DNA from 3 places in the Caballeronia sp. TF1N1 genome. Region 1 is predicted to be linked to each of the others. Evidence: predicted binding sites of a transcription regulator. Region 1 holds the regulator's gene; each other region holds the start of a gene.
What was found. The regulator HrcA, encoded in region 1, represses chaperone genes, less so after heat shock. The targets are predictions, from matches to a motif close to TTAGCACTCNNNNNNNNNGAGTGCTAA.
Positions count from the first base shown of each region.

Region 1 (4,417 bases):
CGCTTCGGGCTGAAGGCGGAACTTGCGCGCCGTCGAGTGAAGCTGATCCATGCGACGCTCGACCTGCGCGAGCCGGTCAGGATCGAGTTCGAGGCGCTGCGCGTAGTGCGAAAGCGAGTACGACGCTTCCTGCAACTGAATCTCGGCGGGTTCGAGCGAGGCGAGCACGTCGCTCAACGCGGGATCGATATCGGCCAGATCGCGCAGCTTCGTGATGATGGCGGCGAGTTGGGAAATCATGGCTTCGTCGGATTCGGACAATGCGGACAGCGCGCTTTGCACGCCGTCGATGAGACTTGCCGAGTGCGAGAGCCGATGATGCTCCGCGCTCACTTCCTCCCATTCGCCCGGCTGCGGCGCGAGCTTGTCGAACTCGCTCAACTGCCATGCGAGACGCTCGCGTTCCAGTTGCAGTTCGCGGTCGCGGCTTTGCGCGGCTTCTACGGCCTGCTGGGCCTCGCGATACGCACGCCACGCGCGACTCACGGTGCTCGCTGTGTCGACGAGACCGGCGTGCGTGTCGAACAGTTCGCGTTGCGCGTCGGGGCGCATCAGCAATTGATGCGCGTGCTGGCCGTGGATGTCGACGAGCATTTCGCCCACTTCGCGCAGTTGCGTGAGCGTGGCCGGCGTGCCGTTGATGAACGCGCGCGAGCGGCCGCCGGAATCGATCACGCGGCGCAGCATGACGGTGTCGCTGTCTTGCGAGAGCGCGTGCTCGTCCAGCCAGCGCGCCACTTGCGCGTGCGTGGTGAATTCAGCGGTGATGTCGGCGCGCGCTTCCCCCGTGCGCACGACGCTCGCGTCGGCGCGGGCGCCGAGCGTGAGCGCGAGGGCGTCGATCAGGATGGATTTGCCTGCGCCGGTTTCACCCGAAAAAACCGTGAAGCCGGAGTCGAACTCGATATCCAGCGCGGCAACGATGACGAAGTCTCGAATGGAGAGATGACGGAGCATGGACGCTTGGAAAGGGCGTGGTGAGCGCTTCAGAGGGCGGAGTCTTGCGAGGGATGCTCGTTCCAGTGCAGCTTTTTGCGCAGCGTGGCGTACGTGCTGTAGCCGACCGGATGCAGCACCGGCACCGTGTGCCGTGAGCGCCGCACTTCGATGGCGTCGTTCAGTTCGACGGCCGTGAACGACTGCATGTCGAAGTTCACGTTGACATCGCGCCCGCCGATGAATTGAATGGTCACCTTGGAGTCGTCGGGCAGCACGATCGGACGGTTCGAGAGCGAATGCGGCGCAATCGGCACGAGCACGAAGCCCTGCAACTGCGGATGAAGAATCGGCCCCGCCGACGAAAGCGCGTAGGCGGTCGAGCCGGTGGGCGTCGCGACGATCAGACCATCCGAGCGCTGGTTGTACATGAAGTGGCCATCCACCGACACGCGCAGTTCCGCCATGCCTGAAAAGCCGCTGCGATTGACCACGACATCGTTGAAGGCGAGCGCGTGATAGATGGGCTTGTCGTTGCGCACGATACGCGCTTCGAGCAGGCTGCGTTCCTCGCGCTCGAACTGTCCGGCGAGCATCTGAGGCACGATCTCGCGCATCTCGGTGAGCGGGATGTCCGTGATGAAGCCGAGCCGCCCGTGATTCACGCCGATGAGCGGCGTCTTGTACGGCGCAAGTTGGCGGCCCACGCCGAGCATGGTGCCGTCGCCGCCCAGCACGACCGCCACGTCCGCGCGCGCGCCGATTTCGGCGACCGAGAGCGCCGGGTAATCGGTCACGCCGACATCCTTCGCGGTGCCGGCCTCGAACACGACCTCGAAACCCTGCTTCGAGATCAGCTCCGCGAGCAGGCGCAGCGGCGTCTCGATGCCGGGCGTATTGGTGCGCCCGATGAGCGCGACAGTCTTGAATTGGCCAATTTCCATGCCGGCATTACACCATAGGTGGAAGGCGAAAAGAACCGTGCGCGAAGGGTGGTTGCGATGCCACCCGATCACGCCGGGGCACGCCCGTTGTTTATCGCTAGAATGGAGCGGACATTGAATCGCTCGACAAGCGATTCATCGCGGCGGGTACGTTCGCCGCGCCACGACACGTTAGGCTAAAATTTCCCCATGCTAGACCCACGTGCACAAACCCTCCTCAAAACGCTGATCGAGCGCTACATCGCCGAAGGTCAGCCGGTCGGTTCGCGCACGTTATCACGGCATTCCGGCCTGGAGCTGAGTCCCGCGACCATTCGCAACGTGATGTCGGACCTGGAAGACCTCGGTCTCGTCGTCAGCCCGCACACGTCGGCGGGACGCATTCCCACGCCGCGCGGCTATCGGCTCTTCGTCGACACCATGCTCACCGTGGAAGCGCCGCAAGACGAAGCCATGACCACCGCCGTGAAGACGCGCCTGCAAGGCGAGGAGCCGCAGAAGATCGTCGCGGCGGCGGCGAGCGTGCTGTCGAGTCTCTCGTCGTTCGCTGGCGTGATCCTCACGCCGCGCCGCAGTCACATGTTCAAGCAGATCGAATTCATGCGGCTGTCGGACAAGCGCATTCTGCTTATCATCGTGACGCCCGAAGGCGACGTGCAGAACCGCATGATGGCGACGCAGCGCGACTATTCGCCGTCGCAACTCACGGAAGCCTCCAACTACATCAACGCGCATTTCGCGGGCCTGTCCTTCGACGAAGTGCGTCTGCGGCTGCGTCAGGAAATCGACGAATTGCGCGGCGACATGACCGCGCTCATGCAGGCGGCCGTGGTCGCGAGCACCGCCGAAACCGATCCGGGCGAGACCGTGCTGATTTCCGGCGAGCGCAACCTGCTCGAAGTGGCGGACCTTTCGTCCGACATGGCGCGGCTGCGCAAGCTGTTCGATTTGTTCGACCAAAAGACGAGCCTCCTGCAATTGCTGGATGTTTCGAGTCACGCGCAGGGCGTGCAGATTTTCATCGGCGGGGAATCTAATCTGGTGCCGATCGAGGAAATGAGCGTCGTGACCGCGCCGTATGAAGTCAACGGCAAGATCGTCGGCACGCTCGGCGTGATCGGACCCACGCGCATGGCCTACAACCGCGTGATTCCCATTGTCGATATCACCGCACGCCTGTTGTCGATGTCGCTCAGTTCTCAATAGCTTTTCCTTCAGCCCATCATGCCGGCCCGCGCGCCGCGCCGCCACTAGGCCGTTCGGCCAATGATGCGGCGTGAAACGCGCCGCTATAATGGGTTTCACCTTTCGACCACTTCCGGCCGCCTTGCCCTATGCGTTTCGATCTCGAGTTGCCTTCGCAGCCTAGCGCTTCGCATCGTGTCGCGGTGCTGCTGATCAATCTCGGCACGCCGGACGCGCCCACGCCGCGTGCCGTGCGCAAGTATCTGGCGCAGTTCCTCTCCGATCCGCGCGTGGTCGAGATTCCCTCCTTGCTCTGGCAGATCATTCTGCGGTTGATCATCCTGCCGTTTCGCGGGCGCGCGTCGGCAAAGAAATATGCGCAGGTGTGGATGGCGGAAGGCTCGCCCTTGCGTGTCTATACGGAGAAGCAGGTCGAGGGCTTGCGGCGCCTCTTCGCTGCAAACGACTACCACGTGCTCGTCGACTACGCGATGCGCTACGGCACGCCGGGCATCGGCGTCATGCTCAATCAGCTCAAGCTCGAAGGCGCCGAGCGCATTCTCCTGGTGCCGATGTATCCGCAGTACTCGTCTTCGACCACCGCGACCGCTTTCGACGACGCCTTTACCGCGCTCAAGCGCGTGCGCAATCAGCCCGAGATTCGCACCATTCGTCATTACGCGGATCATCCGGCGTATATCTCCGCGCTTGCAGAGCAGGTGCGCGATTACTGGCGTCATCACGGCGTGCCGGATTTTGCCGCCGGCGACAAGCTCGTGCTGAGTTTTCACGGCGTCCCCAAGCGAACCATGGATCTCGGCGATCCGTATCACGACCAGTGCCAATTGACGGGCTCGCTGCTCGCCTCCGCGTTGGGGCTCACGCCGGTGGAATGCCGCGTCACGTTCCAGTCGCGCTTCGGCCGCGCGGAATGGCTGCAGCCATACACCGCGCCGACGCTCGCGGAACTCGGCGCGGCGGGTGTTGCGCGCGTGGACGTTTTTTGTCCGGGCTTCACGGCGGATTGTCTTGAGACGATCGAGGAAATCGGCATCGAGGTGCGCGACGAATTTCTGCACGCAGGCGGCAAGCAGTTTCACCGCATTCCTTGCCTGAATGCATCGCCGGCGTGGATCAAGGCGCTGGGAGAAATCGCGGCGCAGAATCTGCAAGGCTGGCCGGTGCAGGCCGTGCAGCCATTGACGGTTGCCGCCTGAACGAACGGTAATTCATGAACTACACGATTTCGACGGAACCGGGCGCGCGTCTGCGCATCGACAAATGGCTTTGGGCGGCGCGCTTCTTCAAGACGCGTTCGCTCGCGAGCGACGCGGTGGAAAAAGGCCGCGTGA
Region 1 is NZ_CP084626.1:383,773-388,189, forward strand. Features, by position in the region: gene recN (DNA repair protein RecN) at 1-957, opposite strand, end outside; gene LDZ28_RS01820 (NAD kinase) at 987-1,880, opposite strand; gene hrcA (heat-inducible transcriptional repressor HrcA) at 2,070-3,086, shown strand; gene hemH (ferrochelatase) at 3,215-4,282, shown strand; gene LDZ28_RS01835 (RNA-binding S4 domain-containing protein) at 4,297-4,417, shown strand, end outside.

Region 2 (4,417 bases), 1.1 Mb from region 1:
GATGCGTTCCTGAGCGTGGCTGGTTTCGATACGCGCTTCGTGCCCGTGCACTACTACAACCTTCAGGCGCTCAATTTGATGTGGGCTCACCTGAAGAACAACGCGCCGTTGCCGCCGTCGCAAGTCGTGCATACGGTGGCGCGCGGCGGCACGCCGGGTGCGGCGCCTCAATTGACGGTGGCGAATCTCCCGGCGATCGCGGCGAGCCCCGGCGCGAATGCGATTTCGGTGAATGGCGGCGTGGTGAATGTGCCGAATTGAGGGGTGATGGGAGTGGCGTGCGGATTGGCGTCGCTGTCGGCGGCAGGCGGAGCTTCAGCTTTAGGCGGCGCGTGATGAGCGCGCCGCATCGATGCGTTCGGGCGGGCTAGCTGCGCGATGAGCGAGGCGTCACAGGCTACGCGGGTACATTTGCGAACGGCGACGGGTGCTGAATGAGGTTTGTGGTGAGCTGATCACGCAACTGCAGCCGCCGTTGCCCGCGTGCTTGATGCTTGCATCGACGAAGCGTTTCCCGGAACGACGCGCGCGCTCGATCTCACTGAACCGGCGCCGATGCCGCGACGCCTTCGGACGCAGCGTGTTTCGCGTCGGATGACTGGATGGCCGTCGCCGCCGCGGCGGGCGCCTGTACGACGATCGGCGTTGGCGTGAGATCCGGTGAACTCACGATCAGCGACGGTGCGAGCGGCTTGCTCTTGACCTCATCCGATGCGATGGGCGAACTGCGCGGCACCGTGCTCAGATAGTGCCCCATCAGCCCGAAGAATCGGTCATAGAACTTGCCGGCGGGCACGGTTTCGCTGGAGATCTTGACCATTGCATCGCTGTTCGAACGGATCGGCAGCGAAAGCGAGCCCAAGACGCTCAAGCCCACGCTTGCGGAGGTATCGCTTTTCTTGAGCGCATAGCCGTCCTGCACCGCGTTCACATAAGCGATGCTCGTATTGGTCGTGTTTTCGCCGGGCGTGCAGACCACATGGAATGAGACGACCACGTGCGTTTCGGTGGACGGCTGGAAGTTCTTGGTGGCGTCGACGGTATCGGCTTGCGCCATCGTCGTGAGAAAGCCTTGCGAAAGCAGCGCGCGGCGGGCCGCCTCGCAGGTTTCGTTCACGGTGGCGTCGAAGTTGCGCGCGAACGGGCTCGCACCGGAGTCGAAGAGTTCCTGCTGATAGCTCGGCGTGGTCGCCGCGCGTCCGCCACAGGCGGCAAGGGCGAGAATTCCGAGGGAGAGAAAGGCAAGGCGCAGCGACGACGACATAGGCATGAGAGGCAACGAAGACGAAATTTGTGATGCAACAAACACAAATTGTAGTTCCCTCCGACTGCGCGAGAAAAAAACGTAGTCCAAAAACATCGTCGAATCCGTGGCTTACAGAAACTTTTCCTTCGGGATGCGCAAAAAGCAAAAGCCCGGCGTGCGTGCCGGGCTTCGTTACGCGAATCGACGATTACGGGCGATTGAAGTCGACCGGATTCGGGTCGATAGCCGCGCGGCGGGCAGCACCCGAAGCGGCAGCGCCTTCGCCGACACCGCCAAACGACGAAGCAGCCGTGCCTTGTTGCGCGTTCAGGCGTGCTTGCGCGGCCTGAATGTTGGCGGGGTATTGGGTTTGATCGCTGGCCGGGTTGTAGCCTGCGCGTTCCAGTTGAACCAGTTGAGCCTTCACTTCAGCCCGCGTCACCGGCGCGTTTTCTTGCGCCTGGGCGAAAGCGGGGACTGCAAGGACGGCAGCAACGGCGATTGCGGGGATGATCGACTTGAACATGATGAACCTCCTATGTACTGATCTCGGGAACGTTGCGGGTAGAGAGTTTGTCTCTTCACTGCTTCGTCGTTGAAATGCAGTCTAGGCCTCGCCGACCCTAGTAGAAACCCTAATTAAGCGAAATCAGAATTGACGGATTGACATTAATCCAGCCAATCGACCTTACGAAATCCATAAATTTCCCCGTGTCCAGACAAAAGTACGCGAAATAGGGAATGCCCGTCTGTCCCCGTCCTTGAAATTGTCAAACTCGGTCCATATAATTAGCACTCACTGCACGAGAGTGCTAACAAATTGCCGCTCGGGCAGCTTCGCTCACCGGGCGGGTTTCCCCCGCGTTTTCAGTCTCAATCAAGAGAGGAGTGTGTATGAATCTTCGTCCTTTGCACGATCGCGTCATCGTTAAACGTCTGGATCAGGAAACCAAGACTGCCTCGGGCCTCATCATCCCCGAAGCTGCAGCCGAAAAGCCGGATCAAGGCGAAATCCTGGCCGTCGGCCCGGGTAAGCGCGATGACAAGGGTGTGCAGAACGCCCTCGACGTGAAGGTGGGCGACCGCGTGTTGTTCGGCAAGTACGCCGGCCAGACCGTCAAGGTCGACGGGCAAGAACTGCTCGTGATGCGCGAAGAAGACATCATGGCCGTTCTGGTCAAGTAAGCACCTTCCTGCACTTCGGCTTCGCCGCAGAGCCGCTCCATTGGAGCCTGCCGCCCGAAGCCTCCAAACTGAATCGACTCAAGGAGTTTGAATATGGCAGCTAAAGAAGTCACTTTTGGCGATACCGCACGCGCCAAGATGGTCGAAGGCGTGAACATTCTGGCCAACGCGGTCAAGGTCACGCTGGGTCCGAAGGGCCGCAATGTCGTGCTCGAGCGCAGCTTCGGCGGCCCGACGGTCACCAAGGACGGTGTCTCGGTCGCGAAGGAAATCGAACTGAAGGACAAGCTCCAGAACATGGGCGCGCAAATGGTCAAGGAAGTGGCTTCCCGGACCAGCGACAACGCCGGTGACGGCACCACGACCGCTACGGTTCTGGCGCAATCCATCGTTCGCGAAGGCATGAAGTACGTTGCATCGGGCATGAACCCGATGGACCTGAAGCGCGGTATCGACAAGGCAGTTGCTGCAGCTATCGAAGAACTGCGCAAGATCAGCAAGCCCTGCACGACGAACAAGGAAATCGCTCAAGTTGGCGCGATTTCGGCGAACAGCGACACGTCCATCGGCGACCGTATCGCTGAAGCAATGGACAAGGTCGGTAAGGAAGGCGTGATCACGGTTGAAGACGGCAAGTCGCTGGAAGACGAGCTGGACGTCGTGGAAGGCATGCAGTTCGACCGCGGCTACCTGTCGCCGTACTTCATCAACAACCCGGACAAGCAAGTCGCCCTGCTCGAAAACCCGTTCGTGCTGCTGCACGACAAGAAGGTTTCGAACATCCGCGATCTGCTGCCGGTGCTGGAACAAGTCGCGAAGGCTGGCCGTCCGCTGCTGATCATCGCTGAAGACGTCGAAGGCGAAGCGCTGGCTACGCTGGTCGTGAACAACATCCGCGGCATTCTGAAGACCGTTGCCGTCAAGGCTCCGGGCTTTGGCGACCGTCGCAAGGCCATGCTGGAAGACATCGCTATCCTGACCGGTGGTCAAGTGATCGCGGAAGAAACCGGCCTGACGCTCGAAAAGGCTACGCTGGCTGAACTGGGTCAAGCAAAGCGCATCGAAGTGGGCAAGGAAAACACGACGATCATCGACGGCGCTGGCGAAGCAGCAAGCATCGAAGCGCGCGTGAAGCAAGTGCGCACGCAGATCGAGGAAGCAACGTCGGATTACGACCGTGAAAAGCTGCAAGAGCGCGTGGCCAAGTTGGCTGGCGGCGTGGCAGTGATCAAGGTCGGCGCTGCGACCGAAGTCGAAATGAAGGAAAAGAAGGCACGTGTCGAAGACGCACTGCACGCAACTCGTGCGGCTGTGGAAGAAGGCATCGTGGCCGGCGGCGGCGTCGCGCTGATCCGCGCTCGCAAGGCTGTCGAAGGCGTGAAGGGCCTGAACTCGGACCAGGACGCGGGCATCCGCATCGTTCTGCGTGCGATGGAAGAGCCGCTGCGCCAGATCGTCACGAACGGCGGCGAAGAAGCTTCCGTCGTGGTGGCGGCTGTTGCTGCGGGCACGGGCAACTACGGCTACAACGCGGCAACGGGCGAGTACGGTGACCTGGTGGAAGCCGGTGTCGTCGACCCGACCAAGGTGACGCGCACGGCATTGCAAAACGCGGCATCGGTGGCAGGCCTGCTGCTGACGACCGACGCAGCCGTCGCGGAACTGCCGAAGGAAGACTCGGCCATGCCTGGTGGCATGCCCGGCGGCATGGGCGGCATGGGCATGGACATGTAATTCGGTTTCGACCGGTTACTTGCTTCATCCTCAGGGCGTGGGTTTCGAAAGAAGCTCACGCCGCAAAGAAAAACCCGCAGCAATGCGGGTTTTTTTCGTCCGTGGCAAACGCGGACCGTTACTTGTTCATCTGATCGCGCAAGTTCTGCGCGGCGGCCTTGTAGTCGTAGGTTGGATAAAACTCCGTCGTATAGCCGCCCCACGCGGTGGTTTCGATCGCGCGATTCACTTCGCGCAGGCGATCGGCAGGCA
Region 2 is NZ_CP084626.1:2,302,819-2,307,235, reverse strand. Features, by position in the region: gene LDZ28_RS10695 (D-(-)-3-hydroxybutyrate oligomer hydrolase) at 1-261, shown strand, start outside; gene LDZ28_RS10690 (DUF2242 domain-containing protein) at 539-1,270, opposite strand; gene LDZ28_RS10685 (DUF4148 domain-containing protein) at 1,455-1,772, opposite strand; gene LDZ28_RS10680 (co-chaperone GroES) at 2,141-2,431, shown strand; gene groL (chaperonin GroEL) at 2,525-4,165, shown strand; gene LDZ28_RS10670 (hypothetical protein) at 4,284-4,417, opposite strand, start outside.
Region 2: a site for HrcA is predicted at 2,036-2,062, ahead of LDZ28_RS10680 (co-chaperone GroES). Genes of this name have one in related genera too.

Region 3 (4,417 bases), 170 kb from region 1:
GGCGTGCTCAAGCGCGGCGCGACGAACGTGCAGGTGATCATCGGACCGGAAGCGGACATCATCGCCGATGAAATTCGCGGTGAACTCGAACATTCGTCGACGCGCGGAGCGACGCCGGCTTCGTCCGCTCCGGCCGCTGCTTCGGTGGCTTCCGCGAACGTTGGCGCCTTCGATCAGACTGCCGGCCCGCTCGATCCCGATCCGCTGCGCTGGCTGGCGGTGTTCGGCGGCGCGACCAATGTCGTCACGCTCGATGCCGTTGCGCAAACGCGACTGCGCGTGGTCGTGCGCGATCCTTCGGCGGTGGATCGTCAGCGCCTGTCGACGCTGGATGTCGCGTGGGTTTCGGCGGATACGTTCCACATCGTCGTGGGCGCGGCCGCGCAGCGTTACGCGGCACAACTCGCGACGCGCGTGCCGGGAAGTGGCGGCGGGGCATCGCCGTTGCCGGCTTGATGCGAGATTCGGTCTGGTTTGATGAACGGCGCTTTCGGGCGCCGTTTTTTATGCCTGGCGAGTTTTGCGTGACAGGCGGGGTTCTTTGTTCGGGAGATTGAGCGGCTGAGTCACCGAGAGCCAAGAACCACGAACCACGAAGCACGAAGCACGAAGCACGAAGCCAAGAAGCCAAGAAGCCAAGAAGCCAAGAAGCCAAGAAGCCAACGCCCAAGCCGATTCACTTGTATTTCAAGTCCTGCCGCACAGCCCTTTGCGCCGATGCCAACAAGCGTCGTGGACAGAAAAAAACGCCAAGCACTACATTGCTCCGCGCCGCCATCGATAGACGAAAACAAAAACCCGCTGTCCTTTCGGAACAGCGGGCTTCGAACTTACTTCAGCACCGAACTACGGTCATCGAGCTGCCGCGATATCACGCGTACTCGGCCAGCGCGGAACGCATCTTCTTCATCGCGCTCGCTTCGATCTGACGGATACGCTCAGCCGATACGCCGAATTCGTCCGCCAGTTCGTGAAGCGTCATGCCGCCCGAGCCGTCGTCCTGCACTTCGAGCCAGCGCGCTTCGACGATACGGCGGCTACGCGCATCCAGCGATTCCAGCGCGGAAGCCAGACCGTCGCTTTGCAACTTGTCGAACTGACGCGCGGCGATGACATTCGTCGGCTCGCTATGCGAGTCAGCCAGATAGGCGATCGGCGCATAGGCTTCCTCGCCATCTTCGACCTGGCCTTCGAGCGCGATATCTCCGCCCGACAGACGCGTTTCCATCTCGGCCACTTCCTCGCGCTTCACGTTCAACTGGCTTGCCAGACCTTCGATTTCCTCCGGCGTGAACGCCGAAGTGCCGGTTTTGTGGCTGCGCAGGTTGAAGAACAGCTTGCGTTGCGCCTTGGTCGTCGCGACCTTCACCATGCGCCAGTTGCGCAGGATGTATTCGTGAATCTCCGCCTTGATCCAGTGCATGGCGTACGACACGAGGCGTACGTTTTGTTCCGGATCGAAGCGCTTGACGGCCTTCATCAGACCGATATTGCCTTCTTGGATCAGGTCCGCGTGCGGCAGACCATAACCCAGGTAATTCCGGGCGATGGACACGACGAGGCGCAGGTGCGAAAGCACCAGTTGCCGCGCCGCGTTTAGGTTGCCCTGTTCGCGAAACTCGGTGGCGTACTGACGCTCCTCTGCTTGCGAAAGCATTGGAATGCGGTTCACCGCTTGTATGTATGAATCGATGTTGCCGATCTGGCCGGTCAACATGGACGATTGTGCGTACGTCAGCGCGCCTGCCGAAGTTGCCTTGGCAGGTGCCGAGCTAAGAACATTCGGAAGGGTCATCGCATTGGACACGCTCATAAGCTCCTTATCAACAAATGCCTGTTGCCGCAAAGGCGCGGCAAGTCAGACATGATATTAGCACTCCGCTTCAACGAGTGCTAAGTGTTAGAGGGGAAACGAATGTGAGAGTTCCCACAAAGCTATCAACTTTGTGGATTCATAGCCGAGCACTGTATTCGAATCGTACCATTATTACCGATTCGTCACGTGCGATAGAATTAGTTACCTTACTTTGGCGTAAGGATGACAGGATATTCAAGCAAATAGGCTAATGGCAATCATTCGTGCAATTATGAGACGATGAATCTACAATGCGCGAAGCCCGCTTGGCGGCTCGACTCGTCAATCCCACAGATGGGGTGTCCATGCAGAAAAATAAAGGCCCTTGGCGTCATCTGTTGTCCCATGGCGCAATTGCCCTGTTGCTAGGAGTCACGTCGGCGGCAGCGCATGCCGACCGCTTTGGTTTGCAAATCGCGGGCGGCGTGGCCGATCGCGACATCAAAAAGGCGGATCTCGGCTTCGTATGGGACCCGAATCTGACCTGGTGGGAAATCGGCGGCTTTCACTTCACCTTGCTCGGCGAAGGTCACGTCGCCTACTGGCACTCGCAGGAAAGCAACGCCGTGCACCCGAACATCTGGGAATTCGGTGTGACGCCGGTTCTGCGCTTCGTGAAGAGTTCGGGATATATCCGGCCGTTCATTGAAGCGGGCGTCGGCGTGCGGCTTCTGTCGCATACGCGAATCACGACGGATTTCACGGTGTCGTCCGCGTTCCAGTTCGCGGATATGGTCGGCGTCGGTGCGATCTTCGGCGAGAAGCAGAACTATCAGGCGGGCTTCCGGTTTCAGCATCTGTCGAACGCCAGTATCAAAGAGCCGAATCCTGGTATAAATTTCAGCCAGCTATATCTGCAATACAACTTCTGACGGGGCGCCGGCGCATCGGTTTCTCGACACAAGGGGAACCGACAGATGCCGGCAAAATCCATGGAGGCCATTCGAGGCCTCGAGCGCGATCGCTTCCGGGCGATGGTCGACAGCGACGGCCCGGCTCTGGATGCGCTTCTAGCCGAGAACGTCAGCTACGTTCACACGAACGGCAAGCGCGAGACGAAGCGCCAGTTCATCGACGCGATCACCGCTGGTCGACGCCGCTATCGGCAGATCGAGATCCAGTCGCAGGACGTGATCGTCGCCGGCAAGGACACGTGCCTCGTCTCGGGACGGGTGCTGATCGAGATGGAATCGAAAAACGGCGCGCTGCTGTTTCCCATTGCCTACACCGCGGTTCACGTTCAGACCGACGGACAATGGCTGCTGCTAGCCTTGCAGGCGACGCGCGTGGCGCTGGAGTAGCCGCCGCGCGCGACGTCGAGGCCTCAAGCCTCGACCGCTTCGTCTTGCCGCTCTGCCTGACGGCCCAAGGGTTTCGACCGATTCACCGCACTGACGACCGCATCCACGACAGCCAACGCCGGATTCGCGTGCACCGCGACGCCGAAGCGCAACGGCTCGTCGCCGACGCGGCAGCCTACGAAGACGGCCGTATCGCCGCTCGCCGTTACCGCCGTTTCGAACCAGCTCACGTTTGCCGATACATCGAAACACGCCGCCACGGCTTGCGCGTAGACATCGCCGCTCGTCGCGCCTGACGCCGGCGGCACCGCGACGTTGCGCCCGAACACGGAGAGCGTCGCCGCATCGACGCGCGCGACCACGCCGCCCGCGTCGAAATATTCCTGCTTGAAGAGTGTGCAGATTGCGTCACCGGTGACTTCCTCGCCTGAGGTGTCCGCGAGTCTTTGCACGGCGTGGCTGAACTCGATCTGCACGCGGCGCGGCGGCGTGAAGCCGAGCCCGCGTTCGAGCAGATAAGTCGCGCCACCCTTGCCGGACTGGCTGTTCACGCGGATCACGGCGTCGTAGCTGCGACCGAGATCGGCGGGATCGATCGGCAAATACGGCACTTCCCAGACCGTGCCCGGCTGACGCTGCGCAAAACCCTTGCGGATGGCGTCCTGATGCGAGCCCGAAAACGCCGTGAAAACAAGATCGCCCGCATACGGATGACGCGGATGCACCGGCAACTGATTGCAGCGCTCGACGACGCGACGCACCGAGTCGATATCGGAGAAATCGAGGCCCGGATCGACGCCCTGCGTGTAGAGATTGAGCGCAAGCGTGACGAGATCGACGTTGCCCGTGCGCTCGCCGTTGCCGAAAAGACAACCTTCGACGCGTTCCGCGCCCGCGAGCACCGCGAGCTCCGCGGCCGCGACCGCCGTCCCGCGATCGTTATGCGGATGCACCGAAAGCACGATGCTGTCGCGATAACCGAGATTGCGGTCCATCCATTCGACCTGATCGGCGAATACGTTCGGCGTCGCGGCTTCCACGGTGGCCGGCAAATTGACGATCATCTTGTGATCGGGCGTCGGACGCCACATTTGCGCGACGGCGTCGCAGACTTCACGCGCGAACGGCAACTCCGTCATGCTGAAGGTCTCGGGCGAGTACTGGTAGGTCCAGCGCGTCTGCGGCCGTGCATCGGCGCATTCCTTGATGATGCGCGTGCCTTCCACCGCCAGCGCCTTCACTTCTTCCTGCGACTGATTGA
Region 3 is NZ_CP084626.1:216,416-220,832, forward strand. Features, by position in the region: gene nagE (N-acetylglucosamine-specific PTS transporter subunit IIBC) at 1-456, shown strand, start outside; gene rpoH (RNA polymerase sigma factor RpoH) at 872-1,807, opposite strand; gene LDZ28_RS01060 (acyloxyacyl hydrolase) at 2,161-2,727, shown strand; gene LDZ28_RS01065 (nuclear transport factor 2 family protein) at 2,773-3,156, shown strand; gene leuA (2-isopropylmalate synthase) at 3,180-4,417, opposite strand, start outside.
Region 3: a site for HrcA is predicted at 1,871-1,897, ahead of rpoH (RNA polymerase sigma factor RpoH). Genes of this name have one in related genera too.